One region of the Rhizobium sp. BR 314 genome, then DNA from elsewhere that is predicted to be linked to it. Evidence: riboswitches for the same ligand, from Rfam matches in the RefSeq annotation. Region 1 holds a riboswitch; the other holds the start of a gene.

Region 1 (5,985 bases):
GACACGGGCTTTGTCGCCCTGGGCTATGCCAAAATTGCTGTTCTGGGAGTCGTACAGGGTTTGACGGAACTCCTGCCGGTCTCCTCCACCGCGCATATGCGCCTCGTGCCAGCCCTGCTTGGCTGGCAGGATCCCGGCTCGGCGTTTTCGGCAGCAATGCAGCTTGCCGCGCTGGCGGCAATCATTTCCTATTTCTGGAGTGATGTCCGCTACGTCACCTTTGGATCGCTCGATGCTATCAAACGCAAGGATTGGGGCTCACCCGCCATGCGACTTGCAATCGCCATCATCATCGCAACGATCCCGATCGTCATCGTTGGCCTGTTGCTGGCGTCGTCGCTGAATGCCTGCGGCACGTCGTTCCGCAACCTGTGGGTCATCGGCATCGCCTGCGTCGTCATGGGCGTGCTGCTGGCCGTTGCCGAATTGTATAGCCGCCACAGAAAGAATATCGAGCAGATGACACTGGTCGATGCGCTGTTCGTCGGCATCACCCAAGTCGGCGCGCTTGTGCCGGGCGTTTCGCGCTCCGGCTCCACTTTGACCGGTGCACTCTTCCTCGGCCTGAAACGCGAGGAGGCAGCCCGCTTCTCGTTCCTGCTCGGATTGCCGGCGATCGCACTTGCCGGCCTGAAGGAGCTGTTCACGCTCTACAAGGCTCACATTCCGATGGAAGCCTGGTCCATCCTCATCGTCGGACTGATCGTCGGCAGCATCTCGTCCTTCATCACCATCTGGGGGCTGATGCGCTTCCTGGAGCGCTTCTCCACCTGGCCCTTCGTGGTCTACCGTGTCGTCCTGGGTGTGGTCATCCTCTTTGGTGTGCTGACCATGGGCTGGGCCTGAGCCTCGAAATTCATATCGGACCAGGAAATCAGGAGAAAGGCGTCGACCGTTGGTCGGCGCCTTTCCGTTTTTTGGTGTTAGCCGAAAACTAGCCCGCCATCGACGATGAGGTTCTGCCCGGTAACGGCACGAGCCCAGGGGCTTGCGAAGAACAGAACCGCGTCAGCAGCTTCGTCCGGCGTCGTGACGCGGCGAAGAGGCGTATTGGCGGCGATGATGTCAAAGACTGCTTCCGGGGTGGCACTGCTGGCATCCGTCGTGCGCAGCAGCCCGCCCGAGACCATGTTGACCGTAATGCCAAGTGGCCCGAGTTCGGCTGCAGCCGTTCGCGTCAGCGACAGCAATGCGGCCTTTGCCGCAGTATAGTCGTGATAAGGTACGACCGGGTTCTGGAAGAGGTTCGTGCCGATCGTCACAACCCGGCCAAACGTCGCGCGCTCCATCGCCGGCCGCGCCGCCTGGATGAGGTTGAGAGCGCCCTGCAGTGCCGTCTCGAGCTGCATTACCATCTCGGCCCAGCTTAAGGCGTCCAGTTTCGATCGTGCGTCGCCGTTGAAGCTGAAATCGGCAAGGGCGTTGTGCACCACCGTCGTCGGCGCACCGAAATGAGCCGTCACCTTTTCCACGAGCCGCTCCGTTTCGGCAAGGCTGCGCATATCCGCCTGAAAGGCTTTTGCGCCGCTGCCAATTTTCTCGGCAAGGGCTTCTGCCTGTTGGCGGCTCGCTCGATAGTTGATCGCAACTCTGGCGCCTTCGCGGGCGAAGGCCGTGGCGATTGCGGCGCCGAGACCGCGCCCCGCGCCTGAGACGATGACGATCTGGTCCTTGATTGGCAGGCTCATTTCCTTACTCCTTCATTGTCTGCCCATAGCGCATGGAAATGCTGCACGGGGCCGTGGCCGCTGCCGACCGAAAGCTGGCCCGCAGCGGCGACCGCCTGGGCGAGGTAGTCCTTGGCCGAGGCAATGGCTTGCGGAAGCGGCAAGCCCTTGGCGATCTCGGCAGCGATCGCACTGGAAAGGGTGCATCCGGTTCCATGCGTGTTCTTCGTTGGCAACCGGTTGGCCTCGAACCAGGTGATGGTTCCGGCGCTTGCCAGCACGTCGGGGCTCTCGTCGCCGTCGAGATGGCCGCCCTTGACGAGCACGGCGGCCGGGCCGAGCGTTGAGAGCGCGAGCGCCTGGCGCGCCATATCCTCCCGGCTCTTTGCTTCGGCCTCATGCAGCAACGCGGCAGCTTCCGGCAGGTTCGGCGTCACGACCGTCGCCAGTGGCAGCAGCCGACGGCTCAGAACGTCGACGGCGTCGGCCGCGAGAAGAGCTGCACCGCCCTTGGCGATCATAACGGGATCGAGCACGACCGGAACATCGCGATGCCGCTTCAGCACGTCGGCGACGACCTCCGCGATCGCCGCATTCGCAATCATGCCGATCTTGACCGCATCCACGCCTATGTCGGCGAAAATCGCCTCGATCTGAGCACCGACGAATGTCGGAGGTACCGGATGAACACCGGAAACGCCCTGCGTGTTCTGAGCCGTCAACGCTGTCAGCGCAGCCATTCCATAAACGCCGAGAGCCGAAAAGGTCTTAAGGTCGGCCTGGATACCCGCGCCGCCCGAGGGATCCGACCCGGCGATGGACAGGACATTGCGGGTCATTTGCGCGCCTCCTTGATAGCATTGGCGATAAAAGTTGTTGCAGCCATGGGATCTGGCTTGCCGCAGATCGCTGAAACCACTGCCAATCCATCTGCGCCGGCCGCCAGCGCATCGGCCGCATGCTCGGCTTTCAGCCCGCCGATGGCGACCGTTGGAACCGGGCACAGCCCAATAATACGGGTGAGGCCATCAAAGCCGATCGGCTGCTTGTGATCCGGCTTGGTCGGCGTCGCAAAGACGGGGCCGACGCCTGCATAGTCGACGATCTTGGCATCGATAGCCGAAGCGAGCGCCTCAGTCTCCACAGAGAGGCCGAGGATCATGTCCGGGCCGATCATGCGGCGGGCGTCGTGGGCGTTCAGATCCTCCTGCCCGATATGCAGGCCGTCCGCGCCAATTGCGATGGCTGCCTCGACATCATCGTTGACGATGAGGCGCGCGCCGCTTCCGGCGAGCACCTGTTTGAGGACGAGCCCCGTCTCGATCATGGTCGTGGTCGAGGCGTGTTTGTCGCGCAGCTGGACGATCGTTGCACCACCGGCAACGGCAGCGCGTGCGGTTTCGATCATGCCGATGTCGGCGCAGAGTACCGGGTCGAGAACGAGGTAAAGCGAGAGATCGAAGCTTTTCACGCTAATACGACCCTTGCTTTGGCGGTGAGCGTCTCTGCGTCGAGAGTGGCCAGCACGTCGAGAAAGCGCCAGGAGAAGGAGCCAGGACCATCGGCTGCCGCTCCGGCTTGTTCTCCCGCAACGGCAAAGACAGCGAGGGCTGCGACCGTCGCATCGAACGGGTTGCCGGGTGCGGTCGCGGCGAAAGCTCCGACAAGGCAGGTCAGCGAGCAGCCGAGTGCGGTAATCCGGGGCATCAATGGCGACCCGCCTTCTACCCGTTGCGCCTTGTGGCCATCGGTTACGAAATCGGTCGCACCTGTCACTGCAACGACGCATCCATGCCGGCTGGCGAGTTGCCTCGCCGAATCCTCTGCCATTTCGACGGGATCGCGGCTGTCGACACCCTGGCCGCGGCTATTGCCACCGGTGAGAGCTATGATTTCAGAGGCGTTGCCGCGAATGATCGTCGGCCGCAGCTCCAGCAATTGCGCGACCGCCTTACGACGGAACGCCGTTGCATAGTGTGCGACCGGATCGAGAACCCAAGGCTTGCCGGCGTGATTTGCCGATCGTACAGCCGCAAGCATGCCCGCGAGCCAGCCGGGCGAAAGCGTGCCGATGTTGACCGTCAGAGCTCCGGATATGGCGGCGAATTCGCCGGCTTCTTCTTCCGCATGCACCATGGCGGGCGAGGCGCCGGCCGCAAGCATCACGTTGGCGGCGATATTCATTGCCACGAAATTGGTGATGCATTGCACCAGCGGCGGGTTACCGCGCATGGCGTCGAGCAATGCGCCGAGATTGACTTGGTCTTGCATATCGCCCCTTTCAGGCGGGCGAGGCGCATGGGGGCACGAGCATGTTGCAAAGCCCCGAGCGACTCCCTCCGCCAGCATGATCTGGTTCAGGTTCAAAGGGTACTTCTCAGCCCGCCATACAGCGGACGCCCCTGTCTCTCAATCCTTCCCTTGTCGCAGACAATGGCTGCCCTGTCATCAGCAAATCGCGATGGCCATCACGGATCGATCGGAATGAGGTTGTTGGATGTCTCGATGATCCATGCATCCGACGCATGGGTGCAGTGACGCCTTGGCTCTGCAAAAAGCGAGGAGCTTGAGCTATATATTTCTCATCGAAGCGAACGAAGCGCCAAGCACGGCAGCTCAGCTTCGAATGCCCAAGGAAAGGGGATCATCATGAACGTAGCACGCTCTTTCAATAACTGGCGCAAGTACCGTCAGACGGTCGCTGAACTGGGCCGTATGACCACACGCGAACTGCATGATCTGGGTATCGAGCGCGGCGAAATCCGCAATGTTGCCCGTGCAGCCATCGCCGGTTAACAGCCCTCACGGCTAGGTTACAAGCTGCATTTTGTAGGCGCCTGCTTCCTCCCGAGCAGGCGCTTTTGTTTTGTCAGCATGGGAATCCAATGGCGTCTTCCGCCGAAAAATGCTCCAGTGGAGTGCTCCGGTTTTCGCATGGCGCATAGCTGTCCTGCAAAGAAATGCCTATCAACTGAGCAAAAGTCTGCTATGTTTGGGTCATCGAAGTGATGCATCTCCTCCCGCATCCTTCGCTTGGCAGACACCTACTCCTCCTCCCAAGGTCGTCTGCTCGAACAGCGCCTCTCCTCCTCCCGAGCGCTGTTCAACCATTGACGAAAGCCTGCCGCACCTCCTCCCGCGGCAGGCTTTTTTCGTTTCAACCAGGAGCATTAGAAAAGCAGTGCGGCGGCTCTCGCAAAAATGAACGGGCGTGCCTATGTGCGACAGGGATAGCGCGCTACATCGAAGATCGCTCCCAAATCTGATTCACCCCAAAAGGAGGATGCTTATGACCGGTTCCGCCGAATACACGCCGCCGAAGATCTGGACCTGGAACAAAGCCAATGGCGGCCAGTTCGCCAACATCAATCGTCCGATCGCAGGGCCCACTCATGAGAAGGAACTGCCCGTCGGCCGCCATCCTCTGCAACTTTACTCGCTGGGTACGCCGAATGGCGTCAAGGTCACCATCATGCTTGAGGAGTTGCTGGCGCTCGGCCATAGCGGCGCAGAATATGATGCCTGGCTGATCAAGATCGGCGATGGCGACCAGTTCGGCAGCGGCTTTGTCGATGTCAATCCCAATTCGAAGATCCCGGCCTTGCTCGACCGCAGCGGCCACAAGCCGATTCGCGTTTTCGAATCCGGCTCGATCCTGACCTATCTCGCCGAAAAATTCGGCGCTTTCCTGCCGACGGAACAGCCCGCCCGCGCGGAGTGCCTGTCTTGGCTATTCTGGCAGATGGGCAGCGCGCCTTATCTCGGTGGTGGCTTTGGCCATTTCTATGCCTACGCACCGACGAAGATCGAATATGCGATCGATCGTTTCGCGATGGAAGTGAAGCGCGAGCTCGATGTGCTCGATCGTCGCCTGGCGGAAAGCGAATATATTGCGGGCAGCGAATACACGATTGCCGATATTGCTATCTGGCCTTGGTACGGCGGCCTTGCCAAGGGGTGGCAGTATGGTGCTGGCGAATTCCTGCAGGTGCAGGACTATAAGAACGTGCAGCGCTGGGCCGATCTGATTTATTCGCGCCCGGCAGTTAAGCGCGGCCGCATGGTCAACCGCTTGTCGGGCGATCCGTCCGAGCAACTGCGCGAGCGCCATGACGCCAGCGATTTTGAAACCAAGACGCAGGACAAGATCGAAGCGGTCGTATGACGCTGGCCGCCTTGCCATGGTCTAGAGATGCTCGCGGCTGAAAGGCCGCGAGTTTTCGTTTGGGAGGGCCGGTTCACGCCCCCCGGCGATCACTCCCCTCCGATCCGGCGAATTCGCCGCGGACGATACCGTGGCGTTGCAGCTTGTCGTAGA
Region 2 (5,985 bases), on a different contig from region 1:
GCCTGTGCGTAGCTTGCGGGAGCCAGCGCGCCGCCGACCACCGTTGCGGCCAGCAAAACCGTGAGAATCTTTTTCTTTATCATGACTACCTCCAAAGCAGTCGTCGTGCTCAGCGAATACGCGAGCTATCTATTCAACGTCTAGAGCATGATTATGTTCAGCTGAATATTCTATGAATGGGCCGTTCATCGGCGCAAGTGCCTGAAAACTCTGCCGTTTTGGAGGCGATTCCGCAATGGGTCAGCCAACCGAATCGTGCCTGCGTGTCGATTTCAGCCATTCCAGTGTCCGCGATTCGGGATTGGGATTGCGCGTGATATCGGTCACGACGGCAGCGCAGTCGGCGCCGTTCTCGAATACCCCAGGGATCCGCTCCACGGTCAGGCCACCGATCGCGACAAGCGGAATATTGCCGGCAATGGCTTTCCACTCGCCGATGCGTTCGAGACCTTGGGCTGCCCAAGGCATGGCTTTCAAAATGGTGGGGTAGATCGGCCCGAGGGCGATGTAGTCGGGGTCGGCTGCGAGCGCTGTTTGCAGCTCGGCGCCGTCATGGGTCGAAAGCCCGAGCTTCAACCCTGCTTTGCGAATGGCGCCAAGATCTGCCACCGCCAGATCCTCCTGGCCGAGATGGAGGAAATCGCAGCCTTCCTCTATAGCCAATTGCCAATAGTCATTGACGACCAATTGGCATCCGTTGGTCGCGCAGATGGCCTTTGCCCTGCGGATATCCGCTCGGATTTCCGAAAGTGGGCGACCCTTGATACGCAATTGCACAAGCTTGACGCCGAGCGGCACCAGCCTCTCGATCCATGCCGCACTATCGACGATCAGATAAAATGGATCGAGCCTCATGCAAACACCGCCTTTCCGATGACCGGCGTTGATGGCACGGCCATGTCGCGCGGCTCCAGCAGGCCCGCATTGAAGGCCTGTCTTCCGGCATCGATGGCCCCGGCAAACGCTTCTGCCATGATGCCCGGATCGCGTGCTCCGGCGACGGCGGTGTTCAACAGCACCGCATCGAAGCCCAGTTCCATGACGGATGCCGCATGCGAGGGCCGGCCGATGCCGGCGTCTACAATCAACGGCATTTCGGGAAAATGCGCCCGCATCGAGCGAAGAGCGGACGGATTGAGCGGCCCTGCCGCGGTACCGATTGGCGCACACCAAGGCATGAGGACCTTGCATCCGGCTTCCATCAGTCGTTCGGCCACGACCAGATCGTCCGTCGTATAGGGGAAGACCTCAAAGCCTTCGCTTGTCAAAATCCGCGCCGCCTCGACCAATCCAAAGACATCCGGCTGCAGCGTGTCGTGATTGCCGATCACCTCGAGCTTGATCCAGTTGGTCTGGAATACCTCGCGGGCCATCTTTGCCGTCAGTACCGCTTCCGAGACGCCGTGGCATCCGGCGGTGTTGGGCAAAACGCGAACGCCGAGTTGACGGATCATCTCGAAGAATGCGCCGCCGCTGCGTCCGCCTGCCGCCTCGCGCCGTAGCGACACCGTGACGATCTCCGTCGCGGATCGCTTGACTGCCTCGGCGAGAACCGACGGTGAAGGATAGCGCGCGGTGCCGAGAAGAAGGCGTGATGCGACTTTGACGCCGTAAAGGTCGAGCATGGTTCAGCCCCCTTGCATCGGAGTGAGGATTTCGATCCTGTCATTGTCGTTCAGCGCATGGTCGTCGCGATCCTCCCGGTGGATGAGATCGCCATTGACCGCCGTTGCGAGCCAGTCGCCCTCGTAGTCGAGCGCTGCAAGTAGCTGTGAAAGTGTGGTGACGGCGATGGTCTGGGTCTCGCCATTGATAATCAGGCGCATCTGGGGCTCCTCTGATCTGACACCTCGGGAAAGACAAGATCCACAACGTCGACCGCCATTGCCGGCGCCAATAAGAAACCATGGCGGTAAAGGCCGTTGAGGCTTGTGGTTTTGCCTTCTCGGGTCACGCGCGGAAAATTGTCGGGAAAGGCAGGGCGGATGCCGGCACCGGTTTCGACCAGGGTGGCCTCGGCGAAGGCCGGATGCAGTGCATAGGCCGCATTCAACAGTTCCATCAGCGATCGTGCCGTGATCGGCCCGTCGAAGTCCGTTTCGATCATGGTGGCTCCGACCATGAAAAGCCCGTTGTCGCGGGGGACGATATAGACCGGAACGCGCGGATGCAGCAGGCGGATGGGCCGGGCGAGCGTGATCTCTTCCGTGTGGAGATACAGCATCTCGCCGCGAACGCCACGCAGGTCACAAGTGTGTCCGATTCGGGAAGCCCCTGTGCAATCGATGATCTCAGGGAAATCATCCTCGCAAACATCCGCTGCAACAAAAGCAACACCATGTGCCAGAAGCCGTGCTTTCAAACCAGGCAGCACGCGGCGAGGATCGAGATGGGCTTCCTCCGCAAAGAACAGTCCGTTCCTGAAGCGCCCGGCAAGGGCGGGTTCGAGAACCGCGATTTCATTCTCGTCGACCCAGCGATAACAGGTGGTGCGCGCGGCGAACCGCTTCAGCTCGTTCTGATCGCGTGTCGACGCGACGACCAGGGTTCCGTTGCGCACGACTTCGCCAGGTAGAATCTCCCCCCATCGGTCGGCGGCATCAAGGCCGCGCTTGAGCACGGCCTCATCGGCGTTTTCCCGTTCGCACCAGGGCGCCAGCATGCCGCCAGCGAGCCACGAGGCCGCTTGATCGAAGTTCGCGCATGGATCCAGAACGGTTACATCTGCCCCGCGAATGGAAAGTTCGTGGGCGACCGTGAGGCCGGCAACGCCGGCCCCTTTGATGAGCACACGCATCTCATTCGGCCGGACGGGCCGACGTGTCGACCGGCATGTAGAGATCGCCGCCATCGCGGTATTTGGCCGCCATCGCATCCAGTCCTTCCTTCTGCGCCTCGGCACGAATGTCGTGTGAAATGCGCATGGAACAGAATTTGGGGCCGCACATCGAGCAGAAATGCGCGACCTTATGCGCTTCCTTCGGCAGGGTCTCGTCGTGGAAGCTGCGGGCGGTGTCGGGGTCAAGCGACAGGTTGAACTGGTCTTCCCAGCGGAACTCGAAGCGCGCGCGCGACAGTGCGTCGTCACGCACTTGCGCCGCCGGATGGCCCTTGGCGAGATCGGCGGCATGGGCGGCGATCTTATAGGTGATGACACCGGTCTTGACATCGTTGCGGTCGGGCAGGCCAAGGTGCTCCTTCGGCGTGACATAGCAGAGCATAGCGGTGCCGAACCAGCCGATCATCGCCGCACCGATACCAGAGGTGATGTGGTCGTAGCCCGGCGCGATGTCGGTGGTCAGCGGCCCGAGCGTGTAGAAGGGCGCTTCACCGCAGACGGCCAGCTGCTTGTCCATGTTCTCCTTGATCTTGTGCATCGGCACATGGCCCGGGCCTTCGATCATCACCTGGCAATCCTTTGCCCAGGCGATCTTGGTCAACTCGCCCAGTGTCTCTAGCTCAGCGAATTGCGCTGCGTCGTTGGCGTCGGCGATCGAGCCCGGGCGCAAGCCGTCGCCGAGCGAGAAGGAGACGTCATAGGCGCGGCAGATGTCGCAGATTTCGGCGAAATGCTCGTAGAGGAAGCTCTCGCGATGGTGATGGAGACACCACTTGGCCATGATCGAGCCACCGCGCGAGACGATGCCGGTAACGCGATTGACGGTCAACGGAATGTAATGCAGGCGCACGCCGGCATGAATGGTGAAATAATCGACGCCCTGTTCGGCCTGCTCGATCAGCGTGTCACGATAGACCTCCCAGGTCAGATCTTCAGCAATGCCGCCGACCTTTTCCAGCGCCTGATAGAGCGGCACTGTGCCGATCGGCAGCGGCGAGTTGCGGATGATCCATTCGCGGATGTTGTGAATGTTGCGCCCGGTCGACAGATCCATCACCGTATCTGCGCCCCAGCGGGCGGCCCAGACCATTTTCTCGACCTCTTCCGCCATAGAGGATGTGACGGCGGAATTGCCTATGTTGGCGTTGATCTTCACCAGGAAGTTCCGGCCGATGATCATCGGCTCGCTTTCGGGATGATTGATGTTAGCCGGGATGATCGCACGCCCGGCGGCGACTTCCTGGCGGACGAATTCCGGCGTTACATGGTCGGGAATATGGGCTCCGAAGCTTTCGCCGTCGCGAATCAGGGCTTCGGCCTTCGCCTTGCGGCCGAGATTTTCGCGGATGGCGATGAATTCCATCTCCGGCGTGATGATACCGGCTCGCGCATAGGCAAGCTGGGTCACGGCCTTGCCATCCTTGGCCCGCAAAGCTTGCCGCTGCCCGGGAAACTCCGGCGTCAATCTGTCGCCGCTGACGAAGCCGTTGTCCTCCGGGCGGACATGCCGGCCCTCATAGGCTTCGACATCGCCTCGGGCGAGCACCCAGTCGCGGCGCAGCTGAGGCAGGCCCTGTTCGATGCGGATATCGGCACCTGCGATCGTGTAAGGACCCGATGAATCATAGACGACGACCGGCGGCTCGCCGGCTGTCGGATGGACGCTGATCTCGCGCATCGGCACGCGGATGTCGCTATGGATATCGCCGGGAATGTAGATCTTGCGTGACGCCGGCAATGGGCCAGTGGTAACGGTTGGGGTGATGTTCTTTGCGGCAATGGTCATGGTTTGAGGCTCCAAGTTGCGGTTGGAGACCCAGTCATCAGCCGGAATGATGAAAAGACGCCGGCATGGAATCCAAGCGGGAATCCGAAGCCTTCAAGCGCTCGCACCGTCCCTACGCCAGTATGAACTGGATCAGGTTCAACGGGTCACTGCGCACGCTAGCAGTATCTCAGCCCCTTGCCGGGACCCCCCTGGTGAATGATGGAAGGCTAAGCCGTCTCTTCCGTTTCTGTCAACCCTGCTAGGGTTGTCATGGGTCACGTTTGACCAAAGCCACTGATTCTTCGTGGTGGCATTGTTGAGGGCAAGGGGGCTGCCTTCCTGCTCCGGCCGCGCTCGCCGATAGGGCGGCCCCATTAACGGTCGCGGATCGGCATGCCGTGCGTCTGGGCCAGTTGAACCCGCGGGCATATGCGGGGCGGGCGTTCCGTCCGCTCCTCCGACATAGGGCCACATCATTTCCATGAATGGTGAACTGTCGACGCCTCTCAGGCAGGAGTTGCATTTAGGCAACAGCATCCAAGACTAATGCTAGGCTTGGTTTCACATAATTGACAAACATACGGACTGTTTGTAACTCAGATGCAGGACACAAGTTGTCTTGCGGTCGATTGATCGACCGGATCGGTAGAGGCATTTCAAGGCCTTTGCTGCGGGGTCAAGTATGGAGGTTAGAGGGGACTCAAGCCAACATTATGTGCGTATCTGCCGGGCTGCCTGTCGCGTTTCGACCGAACCGAATTTTGAGGTGGTGTTGCAGCTTTGCACTCGCGGTAAGTTCGAAATGCGAATTAAAACCAGGAGTTTATAATGAACATCAAGAGCCTTCTTCTCGGCTCCGCTGCCGCGCTGGCAGCAGTATCCGGTGCCCATGCGGCTGACGCCATCGTTGCCGCTGAGCCAGAGCCGCTGGAATACGTTCGCATCTGCGACGCATATGGTGCAGGTTACTTCTTCATTCCGGGCACCGAAACCTGCCTCAAGATCGGCGGTATGGTTCGTACCGAAGGCAAGTGGTATGACGCCTACAGCCCGAACACCCATAACGGCACGCTGTGGCACACCCGTGCTGAGTTGAGCATCGACACCGCGACCGACACCGAATACGGCCCGCTGAAGACCAACATGGTCATGCGTTGGGACTGGCAGGAAGGCAACTCCACCGACTCCAAGCTGCTGTTCGCCAACATCAGCCTCGGCGGCTTCCTCGTTGGTAAGGCCGATTCGCAGTATGTCTCGTACACCGGATATGCCGGCGACGTCATCAACGACGACGTGGTCTATGACGGTCCGTACGAACTGAACCAGTTGACCTACAACTACGATGCAGGCAACGGTTTCACGGCAGTCATCTCGCTCG

What was found. A riboswitch is a leader RNA that binds a small molecule or an ion and turns the genes downstream of it on or off. The one in region 1 is predicted to bind thiamine pyrophosphate.
Region 2: it holds a riboswitch for thiamine pyrophosphate, as region 1 does, so the genes downstream of both, thiC (phosphomethylpyrimidine synthase ThiC) here and thiM (hydroxyethylthiazole kinase) in region 1, are expected to answer to the same signal.

The regions. Positions count from the first base shown of each region.
Region 1 covers NZ_JARWLA010000034.1:61,761-67,745, reverse strand. Annotated here, with positions in the region: gene QD461_RS29345 (undecaprenyl-diphosphate phosphatase) at 1-846, shown strand, start outside; gene QD461_RS29340 (3-oxoacyl-ACP reductase) at 924-1,688, opposite strand; gene thiD (bifunctional hydroxymethylpyrimidine kinase/phosphomethylpyrimidine kinase) at 1,685-2,506, opposite strand; gene thiE (thiamine phosphate synthase) at 2,503-3,138, opposite strand; gene thiM (hydroxyethylthiazole kinase) at 3,135-3,938, opposite strand; TPP riboswitch at 3,985-4,081, opposite strand; gene QD461_RS29320 (DUF1127 domain-containing protein) at 4,317-4,463, shown strand; gene yghU (glutathione-dependent disulfide-bond oxidoreductase) at 4,957-5,832, shown strand; gene QD461_RS29310 (sigma-54-dependent transcriptional regulator) at 5,906-5,985, opposite strand, start outside.
Region 2 covers NZ_JARWLA010000072.1:227-6,211, reverse strand. Annotated here, with positions in the region: gene QD461_RS35525 (hypothetical protein) at 1-83, opposite strand, end outside; gene QD461_RS35520 (thiamine phosphate synthase) at 241-855, opposite strand; gene QD461_RS35515 (thiazole synthase) at 852-1,625, opposite strand; gene thiS (sulfur carrier protein ThiS) at 1,629-1,826, opposite strand; gene thiO (glycine oxidase ThiO) at 1,817-2,797, opposite strand; gene thiC (phosphomethylpyrimidine synthase ThiC) at 2,799-4,625, opposite strand; TPP riboswitch at 4,717-4,828, opposite strand; partial or broken gene QD461_RS35495 (porin) at 5,436-5,985, shown strand, end outside.